Skermanella rosea: one gene and its partner. Each later gene encodes a partner of the first gene's protein in a complex. Links are inferred from orthologs where the notes say so. Each region holds a gene or a part of one and is shown on either strand. Other genes may lie near its edges. The genes, in order: carA and carB.

Evidence for each region.
Region 2: the proteins of carA (region 1) and carB are in contact, whole or in part, in a solved structure (PDB 1KEE), measured with the Escherichia coli proteins. The link is inferred for Skermanella rosea from one-to-one orthologs.

Annotation. Positions count from the first base shown.
Region 1 is NZ_CP086111.1:2,985,387-2,994,251, reverse strand. Bases 4,760-7,675 are described here. They hold carA (glutamine-hydrolyzing carbamoyl-phosphate synthase small subunit), read right to left. Parts: upstream 6,857-7,675; coding sequence 5,663-6,856; downstream 4,760-5,662. Other genes in these bases: JL101_RS13810 (GatB/YqeY domain-containing protein), read left to right, coding at 7,172-7,627; JL101_RS13820 (NUDIX hydrolase), read left to right, coding at 5,135-5,599; JL101_RS13825 (carboxymuconolactone decarboxylase family protein), read left to right, coding at 4,760-5,138. In the rest of the region: polyhydroxyalkanoate synthesis repressor PhaR, read right to left, coding at 128-748; JL101_RS13845 (hypothetical protein), read right to left, coding at 951-1,157; JL101_RS13840 (alpha/beta fold hydrolase), read left to right, coding at 1,234-2,403; JL101_RS13835 (acetyl-CoA C-acetyltransferase), read left to right, coding at 2,584-3,759; phbB (acetoacetyl-CoA reductase), read left to right, coding at 3,940-4,662; more of JL101_RS13825, read left to right, coding at 4,758-4,759; dnaG (DNA primase), read left to right, coding at 7,797-8,865. UniProt on the Escherichia coli protein: Small subunit of the glutamine-dependent carbamoyl phosphate synthetase (CPSase).
Region 2 is NZ_CP086111.1:57,878-67,598, reverse strand. Bases 5,950-9,721 are described here. They hold carB (carbamoyl-phosphate synthase large subunit), read right to left. Parts: upstream 9,396-9,721; coding sequence 6,150-9,395; downstream 5,950-6,149. Other genes in these bases: JL101_RS00245 (hypothetical protein), read right to left, coding at 9,664-9,721; greA (transcription elongation factor GreA), read right to left, coding at 5,950-6,078. Outside these bases: JL101_RS00285 (elongation factor G), read right to left, coding at 1-521; JL101_RS00280 (cache domain-containing protein), read left to right, coding at 850-1,329; JL101_RS00275 (LysR family transcriptional regulator), read right to left, coding at 1,621-2,511; trxB (thioredoxin-disulfide reductase), read right to left, coding at 2,718-3,731; JL101_RS00265 (mitochondrial fission ELM1 family protein), read right to left, coding at 3,815-4,807; JL101_RS00260 (Lrp/AsnC family transcriptional regulator), read left to right, coding at 4,963-5,481; more of greA, read right to left, coding at 5,605-5,949. UniProt on the Escherichia coli protein: Large subunit of the glutamine-dependent carbamoyl phosphate synthetase (CPSase).

The DNA of each region.
Region 1 (8,865 bases):
GGGGCGGGCGGATGGGCATCGACCCGCCGGACCCGGACCGCCGGTCCGGATCGCCGACGGTCACGCCTGGGCTGACCGGCTCCCGTTACGCCATCGCCGATTCTCGGCTCCCCGTCACCCGGTCCCTTTACTCGGCCTTGGACTTGGTGATCGTGACGAGCTGCTTCTGAAGCTCTTCCAGCTGCTTCTGCAGGTCGTCCAGCGTCTTCTCGCTCTCGGCCCGGGCGCGCTGGGCCGCTTGGTCGAACTGCTCCGCCGCGGCCTTGCCCTGCTCGGTCTGCGGACCGAACGGAGTGAACATCCGCATCGCCCGTTCGAACATCGCCAGGTTCTGCTTGCCCACTTCCTCGAACGTGGTGCCGAACGGGAAGATCCCGCCGATCGTGTTCGAGAAGTAGTCGCGCATCTGCTCCTGGTTCCGGGCGAACGACTGCATGCTGTATTCGAGGTAACGGGGTACGACCCACTGCATGTTGTCGCCGTAGAAGCTGATCAGCTGGCGGAGGAAGCTGATGGGCAGAAGGTTCTGACCCTTGCTTTCCTCTTCCACGATGATCTGCGTCAGCACGGAACGGGTGATGTCCTCGCCCGTCTTCGCGTCATAGACGACAAAGTCCATCCCATCCTTGACCATCTGGCAGAGATGGTCCAACGTGACGTAGCTGCTCGTTGCAGTGTTGTACAGCCTGCGGTTGGCGTACTTTTTGATCGTGATCGGGGCAACTTTCGCGTCGTCTTTTTCGGCCATTTCGTATGCTTTCACGCGGTGGCATTGCGCTTAAATCCCTCAAGACATTAGGAGTACGCGAAGAAAGCTCCCTTAAGCAAGCTTTCTGCCGCGTCGTCGCCCGCAATTGGGCGGCGACCTGTTCGGGCCGCGACATACCGTACAATGGCGGCGCCCTGTTCAAATGCGGTAGTTCACTATTATATTCGCCGCCATGGCCAACTCATCGGATCAGGAACCGCCCTCCCTGGAAAGCCTCGCGCGCCGCTACCTGGACCTCTGGCAGGACCAGTGGTCGGCTCTGGCGGTCGATCCCGAGGTCGCGGAGAATTTCGCCCGCCTCTTCCAGATCCTGGGGCAGGGAGCCGCCGCCATGGCTCCCTTCTCGGCATTCGCCGCGCGCGGCAGCAGTCAACATCAGCAGTTCCATGACCCATTCGCCCCCTTCACGGCCGGCCGACCCATGGCGGATACCCCGACAGGGGCCGCGTCCGCTCGCGCTCCACATGGCGGCGACCCTGACCACGCTGTTGAGCTCGCCCGCCGGATTGCCGTTCTTGAGGAGCGGCTCGATTCCCTGGAAGGGGAGCCTCCGGGACCGCGCCGAGGATCTCCGGGGGGAACTCGCCGGCGTCGATCCTGAAGCCTTCGCGCGGGCCGTCGACCGCGAGATGCGGTGGCGCTTCGACGCGTTGCTGACCGGGGTGGAGCGGTACCGGAACCATCCCTACCGCCGCGACCTGGCCGACCCGCCGACGGTCTGGCGCGAGGGGCCGGCCCGCTTGCTCGACTATGGTGCCGGTGACGGCGGGATGCCCGTCCTGTTCGTGCCGTCGCTGATCAACCGCCACTACATACTCGACCTGTCCGGGGAATGCTCCCTGATGCGCTGGCTGGCGCGCCGCGGCATCCGTCCGCTCCTGCTCGACTGGGGGCGGCCCGGCCCGGCGGAACGTCGCTTCACCATGACCGACTTCGTGGCCGGCCGACTGGAGCGGGCGCTGAACGCCATTCTGGACCTGTTCCCCGCCCGGCCTGCCGTCGTCGGATACTGCATGGGCGGACTGCTGGCGACGGCGCTTGCCCAGCGCCGACCCCGCGACATCGCCGCACTCGCCCTGCTGGCGACGCCCTGGGATTTCCACGGCGACAATCCCGCCATGGCGAAGCGCACGGCCGCCGCGCTTGCTCCCTACGAGCCGGTGCTGGACGCCTGGGGCGAACTGCCGGTGGACGCGATCCAGGCCCTGTTCGCCATGCAGGATCCGCTGCAGGTCGCGCGCAAGTTCACGCGGTTCGCGCGGATGCCGCCGGACGGCGCCGCCGCCCGCGGTTTCGTGGCGCTGGAGGACTGGCTGAACGACGGCGTGGCGCTGCCGGCCGCCGTCGCGCGGGACTGCCTGACCGGCTGGTACGGCCGCAACGACACGGCGGAGGGGCGCTGGACCATCGCCGGCGAAAGCATCGACCCCCGCCGTCTCCGGCCGCCGGCGCTGGTCATGATCCCCGAGAAGGACCGTATCGTCCCGCCATGCTCGGCGAAGGCCCTGGCCCACGCGATCCCGGGCGCCGCCATCCACAATCCCCATCTGGGCCATGTCGGCATGATCGTCAGTGCAGGGGCACAGACTTTGGTATGGGAACCGCTTGCCGAATGGCTTTGCAACCGAAGGTGAATGTTCCGATAGTTAGGAGACTAGGTTTCTCTTTTCGAATGCGCGACTTAGTGGCGCGGGCAAAAGTGTAGGGCGGACATGATCCCGCGGTGTCTTGCGCCGAAAAATTGCCGGGGCTAGTTTAAGCCGTGCTAAAGGCAGGCCCATAAGAAAATTGCCATCAGCTAAGGAGCGTTCCCCATGACCGAAGTCGTTATCGCCAGCGCCGCGCGCACGCCGATCGGTGCGTTCAACGGCTCGCTGAGCTCGGTACCCGCCCATACCCTGGGCGAAGTGGCGATCCGCGAGGCGCTGAAGCGCGCGGGCGTCGATGCGGGCGAAGTGTCGGAGGTCGTGCTGGGGCAGGTCCTGACCGCCGGCACCGGCCAGAACCCGGCCCGCCAGGCAGCGATCGCCGCCGGTATCCCGGTGGAAAAGACCGCCTACGCGATCAACCAGCTCTGCGGGTCCGGCCTGCGCACCGTGGCGCTCGGCTATCAGGCGATCAAGCTGGGCGACGCCGACATCGTCGTGGCCGGCGGGCAGGAGAGCATGAGCCTCGCCCCCCACTGCATGCATCTGCGCAACGGCACCAAGATGGGTGACACGCAGATGATCGACACCATGATCAAGGACGGCCTGTGGGACGCCTTCAACGGCTACCACATGGGCACCACGGCCGAGAACGTCGCTCAGAAGTGGCAGATCACCCGTGAGCAGCAGGACGAGTTCGCCACCGCCTCCCAGAACAAGGCCGAGGCGGCGATGAAATCCGGCAAGTTCAAGGACGAGATCGTTCCGGTCACCATCAAGACCCGCAAGGGCGATACCATCGTCGATACCGACGAGTTCCCCAAGGCTGGCGTCACGGTCGATGCCCTGGGCAAGCTGCGCCCGGCCTTCTCCAAGGACGGCTCGGTCACCGCGGGCAACGCGTCGGGCATCAATGACGGTGCCGCGGCCCTGGTGCTGATGGGTGCCGACGCCGCCGCCAAGCGCGGCATCACGCCGCTGGCGCGCATCGTGTCCTGGGCGACCGCCGGCGTCGATCCCGCGATCATGGGTTCCGGCCCGATCCCCGCCAGCCGCTTGGCCCTGCAGCGCGCCGGCTGGAGCGTCGACGACCTGGACCTGATCGAGGCCAACGAGGCGTTCGCCGCGCAGGCCTGCGCGGTCAACAAGGACCTCGGCTGGGACAAGTCCAAGGTCAACGTCAACGGCGGCGCGATCGCGCTGGGCCACCCGATCGGCGCGTCCGGCGCCCGCGTCCTGGTCACCCTCCTGCACGAGATGCAGAAGCGCGACGCCAAGAAGGGGCTCGCCACCCTGTGCATCGGCGGCGGCATGGGCATCGCCCTCACCGTCGCACGCGACTAAGCGGTCCGGTTCCTGTTGTGCACGTTGGCGTTGACATTGGGCCGGTTCCGTCCGGATTGATGCACGTCAACGCTGAGGACTTGAACGACTGTTAAGCCTGTCAGGCTGAAGCCGCACAGAGTGGTGGCTTCAGCTTCGACCATCTCGTCAAATCATCATCGCTTTCTGGGGGAGGAATCAATGGCACGAGTTGCAGTTGTTACCGGCGGCACACGCGGCATCGGCGAGGCCATCTCGGTCGGTTTGAAGGACGCCGGATACACCGTCGCGGCGATTTACGCCGGCAACGACGAGAAGGCCCGTGAATTCTCCGAGCGGACCGGCATCGCGGTCTTCAAGTGGGACGTCGGCAACTTCGAAGCCTGCAAGGAAGGCCTCGCGAAGGTCGCGTCGGAACTGGGTCCGGTCGACATCGTCGTCAACAACGCCGGCATCACCCGCGACGGCGTCATGCACCGCATGACCTACGAGCAGTGGAACGACGTCATCCAGACGAACCTGACCTCCTGCTTCAACATGTGCCGCAACGTGATCGACGGCATGCGCGAGCGCGGTTTCGGCCGCATCGTCAACATCGGCTCGATCAACGGCCAGGCCGGCCAGTACGGCCAGGTGAACTACGCGGCGGCCAAGTCCGGCATCCACGGCTTCACCAAGGCCCTCGCCCAGGAGGGTGCGGCCAAGGGCATCACCGTCAACGCGATCGCGCCGGGCTACATCGATACCGACATGGTGCGCGCCGTTCCCCCGAACGTGCTTGAGAAGATCGTCGCCAAGGTGCCGGTCGGCCGGCTCGGCAAGGCGTCGGAAATCGCCCGCGGCGTCCTGTTCCTGGTGGCCGACGAAGGCGGCTTCATCACCGGCTCGACCCTGTCGATCAACGGCGGCCAACACATGTATTGATCCTTCGCCTTCCCTGCGGTGTTAGGATCGGCGGGGCGTCCCAACGGGGCGCCCCGCAGTCGTGTTCAAGGGCATCATTTCCGAGGGGAGGGCAGATGGTCGAGTACGAGGACGCCAGTCCCGAAGTCCGCGCCGTCTATGACGACATCATGGCGACCCGCAAGACCGACCTGATCAACAATTTCTGGAAGGTGCTGGCCAATCATCCGCCGACGCTGAAGCGCACCTGGGAAAGCATCAAGGAGGTCATGGCGCCCGGTGCGCTGGATCCGCTGACCAAGGAAATGGTCTATCTGGCGGTCAGCGCGACCAACAACTGCGAATACTGCATCGCCTCCCATACGGCGGCGGCCCGCCAGGCCGGCATGACCGACGAGATGCTCGGCGAACTGCTGGCGGTGGTCGGGATGGCGAACGAGACCAACCGGCTCGCCAACGGCTACCGAGTCCAGGTGGACGAGCGGTTCAAGTCGTGACCCCGCCCGACCGGAGAAAATCGGACCGGGAATATCCCGACCGCCCGTGGGTCGGCGTCGGCGTGATCGTCTGGCAGGGCGAGCGGGTCCTGCTGATCCGCCGCGGCCGCGCGCCCCGGCTTGGGCAATGGGGGTTGCCGGGCGGCGCGCAATCGGTCGGCGAGACCCTGTTCGAGGCGGCGGCTCGGGAAGTGCTGGAGGAGACCGGCCTTGCGGTCGAGCCCCAGGCGGTGGTGACGGCGCTGGATTCGATCAGCCGTGATCCCGAAGGCGAAGTCCAGTTCCACTACACGCTGGTCGAGGTGCTCGCCGAGTGCCCGGAGGGCGACCCGGTCGCGGCCGACGACGCGATGGATGCGCGGTGGGCCACGCCGGAGCAGGTCGCGGAACTGGTCGAGTGGGGGGAGACGACACGGGTGATCGAGCTTTCCCGGGCGTTCCGGCGCGGGATCGTCGGTTAGGGGCTGCCGGCCGTGGGATGGACGGGCACCTTCGTCCGTCCCGTCCGTCCGCGGCGAAGCCGGTCAGCCCTGCTTGTCGATCAGGTCCACGAAACGGTGGAACAGGTAATGGCTGTCCTCCGGACCGGGCGAGGCTTCGGGGTGGTACTGGACCGAAAAGATCGGCTTGCCCTTGACCTTCAGCCCCTCGTTGGTGCCGTCGAACAGGCTGACATGGGTCACCTCCACGTCGGCGGGAAGGCTGTCCGGCTTGACCACGAATCCGTGGTTCTGGCTGGTGATCTCGACCCTTCCGGTTTCCAGGTCCTTGACCGGGTGGTTGGCGCCGCGATGGCCGCGGGGCATCTTCTCGGTCTCGGCGCCCAGGGCCAGCGCCATCAGCTGGTGACCCAGGCAGATGCCGAACATCGGCACGCCGGTATCCATCAGGCCGCGGATCGTCGGCACGGCATAGGTCCCGGTGGCGGCCGGGTCGCCCGGGCCGTTGGACAGGAAGACGCCGTCCGGCTTGTGGCGCATCACGTCCTCGACCGTGGCCGTCGCCGGCACCACCGTCACCTTGGCGCCGGTCCCGGCGAGACAGCGCAGGATGTTGCGCTTGGCGCCGTAGTCGATCGCGACGACATGGTGGCGCGGGTTCTCCTGCGTCGCGTAGCCCTGACCGAGCTTCCACATCCCCTCGTTCCAGGAATAGGTCTGGCGGCAGGAGACGTCCTTGGCGAGGTCCATGCCCTCCAGGCCCGGCCATTGCCGCGCCTGGGCGACCAGCGCCTCCAGGTCGAACCGGCCGTCGGGAGCGTGGGCGATCACGCCGGTCGGTGCGCCGCCGTCGCGGATGCGGCGGGTCAGGCGACGGGTGTCGACGCCCGAGATCCCGATCAGGTCGAAGCTTTTCAGCCAGTCGTCCAGGTGGCGGGTCGCCCGCCAGTTGGACGGCTCGGTGACGTCGGCGCGAAGGACGAGGCCGCGGGCCGCCGGGGTGACCGTTTCGATATCCTCGCCGTTGGCGCCGGTGTTGCCGATATGGGGGAAGGTGAAGGTGATGATCTGCCCGGCATAGCTGGGATCGGTCAGGATCTCCTGATACCCGGTCATCGACGTGTTGAAGCAGACCTCACCGACCGATGCGCCTACCGCACCCAGCCCGCGCCCCCACAGCACCGTTCCATCGGCCAGGACGAGGACGGCGGTGGCGCCATCCGGGCGCGACGCGTCGGCGGCGCTCGGCGCCGGGGCGGCGGAAGTGTTTTCGGACATCGGTGACAGACCCCATATTGACCGCCCTTGCGGGCGCATTACCTGATGCGGCTCGGACTTCCGCCGCTCCCGCCCCGATTTGGTCGGCAGGAGGGCACGCGTCAACCCCGCGACCGGATCCGGACCATGTGCCCGGAGCCGATCGCGGTTGGAACCGACGGCGTGCGATTAGACCATGGCGGGCGCCCGGTCAATAGGATGCGGTGTCCTTGCGGCGCCGATGGGGTGGGCGGCGGGCATGCCGTGGCGCCGCTGGCGGACCGGGCCGACATTCGCTATCATTCTGTAAAATTTGCTTCACGAGGACTCCACACGATGTTCCGCAGCCGGCTCAACGAGGCCTTGAAAGAGGCGATGCGGTCCAAGAACCAGCGCGCCGTCTCGACGCTGCGCCTGATCCTGGCGGCTCTCAAGGACCGTGACATCGCCGCGCGGGGGCGCGGGGTCACCGACGGGATCGACGAGGACGAGATCCTGTCCATGCTCCAGACCATGATCAAGCAGCGGCGCGAAGCCATCGCCCTGTACGAGCAGGGAGGCAGGCTCGAACTGGCCGAGCAGGAGCGGGAGGAGATCGGGATCATCGAGACTTTCCTGCCCAAGCAGTTCAGCGAGGACGAGATCCGCGGCGCGGTCGATACCGTGATCAAGGATATCGGCGCGACCGGCATCAAGGACATGGGCCGGACCATGGCCGAGCTGCGCACCCGCTATGCCGGCCAGATGGATTTCGGCAAGGCTAGTGGCTTCGTGAAGGCGGCGCTGGTCTGACGACATCCTTGCGAGCTGTTTCCTTTATGGCCTGTTAACCAATCATGGCTTACCGTTCCGGGGACGCCGGCCCTGGCCGGCCGGTCGGGGCAGCGCCTCTTCCCGCAGTCCCGGAGCGGCCCACGCCATGATCCGGCTATCCAAGTATTGAAGGTGATGCGCAGGCGCCATGGCGTTTCCCCCCCAATTCCTTGAAGAGCTGCGGGCGCGTCTGCCGCTCTCCGACGTGGTCGGGAAGCGGATGCGCCTGATCCGGGCGGGCCGGGAATTCAAGGCGCCGTGTCCTTTCCACAACGAGAAGACGCCCAGCTTCTACGTCAACGACCAGAAGGGCTTCTTCCACTGCTTCGGTTGCGGCGCCCATGGCGACATCATCGGCTTCGCCATGCGCCACGACAACCTGGCCTTCCCCGAGGCGGTCGAGCAGCTGGCGTCCGAGGCCGGGTTGCAGGTGCCCCAGGCCACGCCGGAGGACCGGCAGCGCTTCGAGCGGCAGAAGTCGCTCCACGACTTGGTGGAGGCGACCTGCCGCTGGTTCGAGAAGCAGCTTTTCGGCCCCGGCGGCCATGCGGCGTTCGACTATTTGAAGAGTCGCGGGCTCGACGAGGAGACGATGGTCCGCTTCCGTCTCGGCTTCGCCCCGGCGGATGGCAACGCGTTGCGCATCCATCTGGCGCGGGAGGGCTTCAAGGATGAGGACATGCTGGAAGCCGGCGTCGTCAGGGCGTCGGACTACGGCGGCGGCGCCTTCTCCTTCTTCCGGAATCGCGCGATGTTCCCGGTCACCGACCGGCGCGGCCGGGTCGTCGCCTTCGGCGGCCGCATCATGGAAGGCGACGGACCCAAATACATCAACTCCGCCGACAATCCCCTCTTCCACAAGGGGCGGCTGCTCTACAACATGAGCCGCGCCCGGCAGGCGGCGGCCGATGGCCAGCCGATCATCGTGGTCGAAGGCTACATGGACGTCATCGCCCTGGTCCGCGCCGGCTTCGATGGGGCCGTGGCGCCGCTCGGCACCGCCCTGACCGAAACCCAGATCCTGGAACTGTGGAAGCTGGCGCCTCCGGGGCGCCGGGTTCCGGTGCTCTGCTTCGACGGGGATCCTGCCGGCCAGCGCGCCGCCCATCGTGCGGTCGAGCGGGTGTTGCCACACCTGCTGCCGGATCATTCGGTGCGCGTGGCCTTCATGGTCGGCGGCGACGATCCGGACAGCCTGCTGAGGAAGGAAGGGCCGA
Region 2 (9,721 bases), 2.9 Mb from region 1 along the record:
ACCGTGTCGCCCTCGCGGATCGGCACCTGGCGGAGCACCAGCGGGCGGGCCGAGGCGGCCTGGAGCGCCTGCATCAGGTCGCGCACCCGGACGTCCTGGGTGCCCATGGAATCCACCTTGTTGACGAACAGCATGTGCGGAATGCCGTTGTCGTCGAGGAACTTGAACAGGGGGGCCAGCATCGGCGCCTTGTCCGCCGTCGGCTCGCACACGACGACCGCGACGTCCGCGACCATCAGGGCCGCCTGGCCCTCCGCGGACAGCTCGACCGAGCCGGGGCAGTCGAGGAACGTCCATCGCTCGCCGAGATAGTCGGCGCTGGCCAGCCCGACCTCGACGCTCATCTTGCGGGCGCGCGCTTCCGGCGCGCTGTCGCCCACGGTGTTGCCGTCCTTGACGGTGCCTTTCCGGGTGACGGCGCCCGCCGCGAACAGCAGGCTTTCCATCAAGGTGGTCTTGCCGCTGAGATAGGGGCCGACGAGGGCGGCGCAACGTGGCCCCGCAATTCTGGTGCTTGGCATTCGGAACCTCCCAGTACCGTTTTGACGGATCGGGGGCGTCCGCAGGCTCGGCCTGTCTTGGAACGACGGCCGTGGACGTCGTCGACCCGCTAGCGTATCGGTACGATCGATCGTCCTCCCGCCGCCGGTGACTGTCCACGAAAAAGAACATGCTGCACCGCCGAAGTGATGCGACAGTCCCGCACGCCGGCAATGTCTTTTGCAAACTATACCAAATGTTCTGTCTATTCTTGCCGGCGGGCTGCGGCACTTATCCCCGTTGACAGTCCCGTCGTTAATACCGATAGCTGTGCTCGCGACAGAAGCAAACCCGACCGGGGGAATAATCATGCGCTTGTTCATCGCGGGATGGAGCGGCAGGATCGCCCTGGTCGGGGCCATCCTCCTGATGCTGACGGGCGTTGCCGGCGCTGACCCCGCCAAGCCGACTCGCGACGAGGTGGAAGCGCTGACGCTGAAGGCCTCCGCGCTGATCGAGTCCCAGGGGATCGAGGCCGCCCGCGAGTCCTTCAACCGGGCCGGCGAATTCCGCTATGGGGAGATCTATGTCAACGTGATCGATTTCACCGGGACATGGCTGGCCTACCCGCCCCGCCCGGCCGGAGTCGGCCAGAACGTGGTCAACTTGAAGGACGCCGACGGCCGCTTCATGGTCAAGGACATCCTGAAGGTCGCGCAGGAAAGCGGCCAAGGCTGGGTCAGCTACCGCTGGCTCAACCCGGTATCCAACCGCATCGAGCCCAAGACATCCTTCGTGAAGCGGGTCCCGGGCAAGGATTTGGTGGCCTATATAGGCATCTACGAATAAGGCGATGAAGGGTGCGCGTCTCGCGCAACACGGGCGGCGGGACGCCGCCCCTCCCCGCAAAAAGAACGCCCGCAAATCGAACGACTTGCGGGCGAGTTGAACAGGGAGGCTTCACGTCTGGGAGACGCGGGTCCGAAGACCCAACCCCGGACCGAGATCCGGAGCGAAACAGCGGATATTGCATCGCAACACCGCCAGATGATTATTTGGTCATCCGCTGCCCGAATTCCATGCACGATTTGAGGAAGCGCCCATGCAACCTCCGCATGGCTTTGATATGCAACGATCTGTTCAGAACGTCGTCTCCGCCACTTTGCGCACCAGGAAGTCACGGAACACGGCGATGCGCTTGGAATGGCGCAGTTCCTCGGCATAGACGAAATAGGTCTCGACCGTGGGGCCGTTCAGTTCGGGCAGCACCCGCACGATGTCGCGGCTGCCCTCGACCATGTAATCCGGCAGGGCGGCCATGCCCAGACCGCTCTCCACCGCCTTGAAGATCGCGTATACATTGTTGACGCGCATGATGGGATTGCGGGTCCCCTGGGGCGGATCGCCCGCGTCCAGCAGCCAGTTGATGTTGGTGATGGGCGCCCGCATGTCCGAGGGGTAGGCGATCAGGTCATGGTTGTCCAACTCCTGGACCGTCTTGGGCACGCCCTTCCGCTTGAGATAGCTGACATGGCCGTAGACATGGAACCGTATCGTCATCAGGTGACGCTGGATCAGGTCGGGCTGGCGCGGCGAGGTCATGCGGATCGCGATGTCCGCCTCGCGCATGCCCAGGTCCAGCTCGGTGTCGTCCAGCAGCAGGGAAAGCTGGATCTCCGGGTAGATCTGCAGGAACTCGCGGGCGCGCGGAGTCAGCCAGGTCGTCCCGAAGGCCACCGTGGTGGTGATCTTCAGCGGTCCCTTGGGGTGCTCGCGGCTCTCCGTCAGCATCGCCTCGGTCATCGACAGCTTGGCGAAGACGTCGCGCGCGGTCTGGTAGAGCAGGTCGCCCTGCTCGGTCAGGATCAGGCCGCGGGCATGCCGGTGGAACAGCGGCACGTTCAGGCTTTCCTCAAGCGCGCTGATCTGGCGGCTGACTGCGGATTGACTTAAATTCAGGCTTTCGCCGGCATGAGTGAAGCTGCCGGCTTCGGCCACGGCGTGGAAGACCCGAAGCTTATCCCAGTCCATGAAACGTCCCGTTCATCGGCGGGCGGAATGATGTCCGTCCGTCGCATCATCTTGGTCCGCGGAATGCGCAGACCGTACGATGATATACCGCGACGTACATCAAGGCCACGGTCGTTAGGATCGAAAGAGCACGAATAACGGGCAGCCACCGCAAAAATGCCGGATTCGGAGGGCGTTTCCAGGCGGCGGCTACCTTGGAGGGGGACTCAGTCCCAGGCGCCGATCATCTGCGTGGTCGTCGCCTCGCGGAGCGCCTCCTCGGGCGATCCCTCGAACTGGGCCAGGAACTTCTCCGCCTCCAGCGCCGCCATGCAGCCCATGCCGGCCGCGGTGACCGCCTGGCGGTAGACCTTGTCCTTCACGTCGCCGGCGGCGAACACGCCGGGCACGTTGGTGGCGGTCGAGTCGGGGGCGGTCAGGATATAGCCTTCCGGATCGGTATTGACCTTGCCCTGGAAGACCTTGGTCGCGGGATCATGGCCGATCGCGATGAACACGCCCTCGACCGGCAGGGTCGAGACGTCGCCGGTCTTGACGTTGCGCAGTCTCAGCCCGGTCACCGCCTTGGGCGCGTCGTCGCCGCCCTCGCCCAGGATCTCGTCCACCACGGTGTCCCAGACCACCTGGATCTTGGGATTGCGGAACAGCCGCTCCTGCATGATCTTCTCCGCGCGGAACGCGTCGCGGCGGTGGATCACGGTGACCTTGGACGCGTGGTTGGTCAGGTACAGCGCCTCCTCGACCGCGGTGTTGCCGCCGCCGACCAGCGCTATCTCCTTGCCGCGGAAGAAGAAGCCGTCGCAGGTGGCGCAGGCGGACACGCCGGCGCCGGCGAAGGTGCGCTCGCTTTCCAGCCCCAGCCAGCGCGCCTGGGCGCCGGTCGCGATGATCACGGTGTCGCCGGTGAAAAGGTCGCCGCTGTCGGCCTTGGCCCGGAACGGGCGCTGGGTGAAGTCGACCTCGGTGATCACGTCGAAGAACATCTCGGTCCCGACATGCTCGGCTTGGCGCTGCATCTGTTCCATCAGCCAGGGTCCCTGGATGACGTCGGCGAACCCGGGATAGTTCTCCACGTCGGTCGTGATCGTCAGCTGGCCGCCCGGCTGGAGCCCCTGCACCAGGATCGGCTTCAGGTTGGCGCGGGCGGCATAGATCGCGGCGGTGTAGCCGGCCGGGCCGGCGCCGATGATCAGGACCTTGGAATGATGGTGAGCGGGCATAGGCTGCTGGCCTCGGCTGGAATGGGTTCGCTGTATCCGGCTGAACATGATCGGTGTGAACATGGGCCGGCGCCGCTTCAGCGTCAACCGGCGGGCTGCGGCGGTTCGATCCGCTGGCCGGTCCGCGCCTCGATCCGGCGGCGGATCTCGGCGCCCACCGCAGCGGTGTCGTCGAGCGGCCTGTAGGTCCAGTGGTCCAGCTCGCCGGTGAAGGTCCGGATGATGCCGGCATCCTTCAGGGCCTGGTGGAAGGTCTGGAACTTGGGCGAGCCGCCGTCCAGCTCGATGATGTAGACCGGCTTGCCGGTCGAGCAGGCCTCCGACACCATGGACACGCTGTCGCTGGTCACGACGATCACGTCGGCCAGCGCCAGGAACGCGAAATAGGGGTTCTCGCCCTGCCCGTCCCAGACGACCGACGGCACGTCGGCCATGCGGGCGCGCAGGATCGCCTCGTTGTCGGCGCCGGTCCGGCGCGACGGCGTCACCAGCAGCCCGGCGCCGTGGCGCTTGGCCAGGTTGGCCAGCTTCTCCGCCACGTCGCCCATGATCACCGGGGTCATGCGGAACAGCTTGTTGGTCCCGCCGATCAGCACCGCGATGCGCGGATGGGGCAGGTGCCCGTAGGCCGGCCCCATCCGGGCCGCCGCGTCGGCCAGCTTCGCCGGCGTGATCATGTGGAGCGCGCCGCGCGTGGTGATCACGTTGGGGCCGCGCAGCTTGTCGTGCTGCGGCACCACCACCAGGTCGAGCAGGCGGGGCGGGATCTGGGGATCCTGGATATGGACCGCGAAGGTCTTGCCCCGGCTGGCCCGGCGCACGCCCAGGGCCGGCGTGACGCTGGCGCGGCCCGACGTGATCAGCAGGTCGGGCCACGGCGGCTCCAGCGCGTCGCTGCCGGGCGCGGTCGAATGCCTCGGCCCCAGCCGGAAGAACGGGCTGAGCTGGCGCCAGGGGCTGCGCAGGGTCACGCGCTTGACGATGGGCGGGAGTCCCACCGCCTCGGCCAGTCCGATGCACTGGTTTTCCATGCCGGCCTTGCCGTCGGTGACGACCCAGCAGGTGAGATTTTGCACGATCACGGGCCTTCGTGGTTGCTGACCGGGGGCGTCGATAGCACAATCCGCCTATTATAAAGTTTCGCACTTGTAAGACGGCTCTGTCTTGGCGTAAACCAGTGCTCTGTGTAATATCCTTTCCAATTCATCCCGAGGGGCTACAAGAGAAGACCATGCGGCGAGTCAAACTCGACCGGATTGACCGGCGCATCCTGCGCGACCTTCAAGCCGACGGTCGCATGACCAACGTCGAGCTCGCGCGGCGCGCGGGCATCTCGGCGCCGCCCTGCCTTCGGCGCGTCCGCGCCCTGGAAGAGGCCGGATTCATTCGTGGCTACCATGCCGACATCAACCCCGAAGCCCTCGGTTACGGCGTGACCGTCTTCGCCCATGTGGGGCTGACCAGCCAAGCCGAAGCGGACCTAAAGAAATTCGAGGAGCTGGTCAATAGCTGGCCGCTGGTGCGCGAGTGCAACATGCTCGCGGGCGAGACGGATTTCCTGCTGAAGATCGTGGCGGAGGACTGGGACTCGTACCAGCGCTTCCTCACCACCAAGCTGACCAGCGCTCCCAACGTCAGCCACGTCAAGTCGGCGCTGGCGATCCGCACCTCCAAGGCCCTGCCCGGCGTTCCCATCGACACCGAGATCGGCGACCTGCCGGACGAGGAGGAGCTGGAAGAGGAGGAATAGGGCTGAAGCCCCGCCTTCCGGGACCCCGGAAAAGAAGATGCCGGAAAAGAAAATGCGGGCTTTCGCCCGCATTTTTCATGGCAGTCCTTATAGTGGCAGTCGAGCGTCAAGCGTCGAGGCGCCTCAGCGGAACTCGACCTTCACGACCTCGTAGCTTTTCGAACCGCCGGGGGTCGGGACCTCGACCATGTCGCCCACGGTCTTGTTGATCAGCGCCCGCGCCAGCGGGGAGCTGACCGACAGCAGGCCCTGCTTGATGTCGCTCTCGTCCTGACCCACGATCTGGTACGTGGTCTCCTCGTCGGTATCCTCGTCGGCGACCGTGATCGTCGCGCCGAACTTGACCGCGTCACCCGAAAGCTTCGAGACGTCGATCACCTCCGCTCGGCTGATCTTGTCCTCCAGTTCGAGCACCCGTCCTTCGATGAAGCTCTGCCGCTCGCGCGCCGCATGGTACTCGGCGTTCTCGGAAAGATCGCCGTGTTCCCGCGCTTCCGCGATGGCCTTGATGACCGCCGGCCGCTCGATCGTTTTCAGGTGCCTTAACTCCTCTTGGAGGCGGTTGTAGCCCGCCGCCGTCATTGGAACTTTTTCCATTTCCCGGTCCACTCGACGCTGAAGAAGACTGCGGCGCGGCCAGATCAGCCGCGCCGGGAGCCTCGATCCCCTTAGTACGACCCGCTCAGGTAGGACTGGAGCGGTGCCACGTCAAGGCTACCACTCCGAAGCGCCGAGATAGCCTCGACGGCAGCCCGCGCCCCCGCGACGGTCGTGTAATAGGGAATGTTATTGACGAGTGCGGTCCGGCGCAAGCTGAAGCTGTCGGACATGGCCTGGGCGCCGTCGGTCGTGTTGAAAACCAACTGTACATCGCCGTTGATCATCGCATCGACGATGTGCGGTTGCCCTTCGAGCACCTTGTTGACCCGGGTGACCGGGATCCCGGCCTCGCCGAACGCCTTCGCGGTGCCCGCCGTGGCGAGCAGCGAGAAGCCCATATCGCGGAGCTTGGCCGCGATCGGCACCATGGCCGCCTTGTCGTGGTCCTTGACCGAGATGAAGACCCCGCCCGACAGGGGCAGGACGACTCCGGCGCCAGACTGGGCCTTCGCGAAGGCGCGGCTGAAATCCTTGTCCAGCCCCATGACCTCGCCGGTCGACTTCATCTCCGGCCCCAGGATGATGTCCACGTTGGGGAAGCGGGCGAACGGGAAGACCGCCTCCTTCACCGCGGTGTGCGGCGGTGTCGGGCCCTTCAGGTCGAACGCGTCCAGCTTCTCGCCGGCCATGACCCGCGCCGCGATCTTGGCGATCGGCGTGCCGGTCGCCTTGGCGACGAAGGGCACCGTGCGGCTCGCCCGCGGATTGACCTCCAGGATATATACCTGGGTGCCCTTGACCGCGAACTGCACGTTCATCAGCCCGATCACGTCCAGCGCCTCTGCCAGCATGCCGGCCTGCCGGGAGATGTCGGCGACCACGTCGGACGGCAGCGAATAGGGCGGCAGCGCGCAGGCGCTGTCGCCGGAATGGATGCCGGCCTCCTCGATATGCTCCATGATGCCGGCGACATAGACCCGGGTGCCGTCGCGGACGGCGTCCACGTCCACCTCGATGGCGTCCTGCAGGTAGCTGTCGATCAGCACCGGGTTCTTGCCCGACACCTTGACGGCGGAGCCCATGTAGCGCTTCAGGCCCGCCATGTCGTGGACGATCTCCATGGCGCGGCCGCCCAGCACGTAGCTGGGCCGGATCACCACGGGGAAGCCGATCCGCGACGCCACCTCCTCGGCCTCCTCCAGGGAGCGGGCGAGGCCGTTGGCCGGCTGGTGCAGGCCCAACCTGTGCAGCAGCTGCTGGAACCGCTCGCGGTCCTCCGCCAGGTCGATCGCGTCGGGCGAGGTGCCCAGGATCGGGATGCCGGCGGCCTCCAGGTCGCGCGCCAGCTTCAGCGGCGTCTGGCCGCCGAACTGGACGATCACGCCCAGCACCTCGCCCCGGCTCTGCTCGACCCGGACCAGCTCGACCACGTCCTCGGCGGTCAGCGGCTCGAAATAGAGCCGGTCGGAGGTATCGTAGTCGGTCGAGACGGTCTCCGGGTTGCAGTTGACCATGATGGTCTCGTACCCGGCCTCGTCCAGCGCATAGGCGGCGTGGACGCAGCAATAGTCGAACTCGATGCCTTGGCCGATGCGGTTGGGACCGCCGCCCAGGATGACCACCTTCTTGCGGTCGGACGGCTCGGCCTCGCACTCGGCGCCGCCGAAGCCGTCGGCCTCGTATGTCGAGTACATGTAGGGCGTCTGGGAGGCGAACTCCGCGGCACAGGTGTCGATCCGCTTGTAGACCGGCGTGACGCCCTGCGCGCGCCGCGCCGCGGCGACCTCCGCCTCGGCGGTGCCGGCCAGCTCGGCCAGCCGGGCATCGCTGAAGCCGGCCTGCTTGAGGCGCAGCCAGCCCTGCCGGTCGGCGGGCAGGCCGCCGGTGCGGACGGCGGTCTCGGCCGCGACGATCGCCTGGATCTGCTCCAGGAACCAGGGGTCGTACTTGCAGGCGGCCTGGACCTCGTCCACGCTCAGGCCATGCCGGAACGCCTGGGCGATAACCAGCAGCCGGTCCGGCGTCGGGCGGCTCAGCGCCGCCCGGACGGTCAGCGGATCGGGGTTGCCGTCGCCGATCAGCACCTCGTTGAAGCCGGTCAGGCCGGTCTCCATCGACCGCAGCGCCTTCTGCACCGACTCGGCGAAGGTGCGGCCGATCGACATGGCCTCGCCGACCGACTTCATGGAGGTGGTCAGCAGAGGCTCGGTGCCGGGGAACTTCTCGAAGGTGAAGCGCGGCATCTTGGTGACGACATAGTCGATCGTCGGCTCGAACGAGGCGGGCGTGACGCCGGTGATGTCGTTGTCCAGCTCGTCCAGCCGGTATCCCACCGCCAGCTTGGCGGCGACCTTGGCGATCGGAAAGCCGGTCGCCTTGGACGCCAGCGCGGAGGAGCGGCTGACGCGCGGGTTCATCTCGATCACGACCATGCGGCCGTTGGCCGGGTTGACGGCGAACTGCACGTTCGACCCGCCGGTATCGACCCCGATCTCGCGCAGCACCGCGATCGAGGCGTTGCGCATGATCTGGTATTCCTTGTCGGTCAGCGTCAGCGCCGGGGCCACGGTGATGCTGTCGCCGGTATGGACGCCCATCGGATCGATGTTCTCGATGGCGCAGACGATGATGCAGTTGTCGGCGCCGTCGCGCACGACCTCCATCTCGTATTCCTTCCAGCCCAGCACCGACTCCTCGATCAGCACCTCGCGAGTGGGCGACGCGCGCAGGCCGCCGCGCACGATCTCCTCGAACTCTGCCCTGTTGTAGGCGATGCCGCCGCCGGTGCCGGCCAGCGTGAAGCTGGGGCGGATGATCGCGGGCAGGCCGGTCTCGGCCAGCGCTTCCAGCGCCTCGTCGAAGGAGCGGACCATGCGGCTGCGCGGGCTCTCCAGGCCGATCTTGTCCATGGCGTCACGGAACAGCAACCGGTCCTCGGCCTTGGCGATCACCTGCTTGTTTGCGCCGATCATCTCGATGCCCAGGCGCGCCAGCGTGCCGTCGTCGTCCAAGGCTATCGCGGTGTTCAGCGCGGTCTGGCCGCCCATGGTCGGCAGCAGCGCGTCCGGCCGTTCCTTTTCCAGGATCTTGGCGACCGTGGCCGGCGTGATCGGCTCGATATAGGTCGCGTCGGCCAGGTTGGGGTCGGTCATGATGGTGGCCGGGTTGGAGTTCACCAGGATGACCCGGTACCCTTCGGCGCGCAGGGCCTTGCAGGCCTGGACGCCGGAATAGTCGAACTCGCAAGCCTGGCCGATGACGATGGGGCCGGCGCCGATGATGGCGATGGACTTGATATCGGTACGTTTTGGCATGGCGCTCGGGCTCTGGTAACTTCAGGCGCAACAAAAATCCCCTCCCCGGAAGAACAGGGAGAAGGTTCGAATGACTGGCACGCCGATCCGACCGCTGAAGATCCCGGAGTGACGGCCCGCCCCTATATAGAGGCTCAAGCCCCCTGCGGGAAGCGCGACGTTGCCCGGTGATTGCAGGATTGCCCCAGGCGCACGCGTCGGGGCATCGAGCTTTGCGAGTCTGGGCATCGAGCTTTGCGCGTGTGAGCATCGCGCTCGGCGCGGCGGCTCAGCGGGCGGGGCTGGGATCGAGATAGCGGCGCAGGGTCTCCAGCGGCGCGACCCAG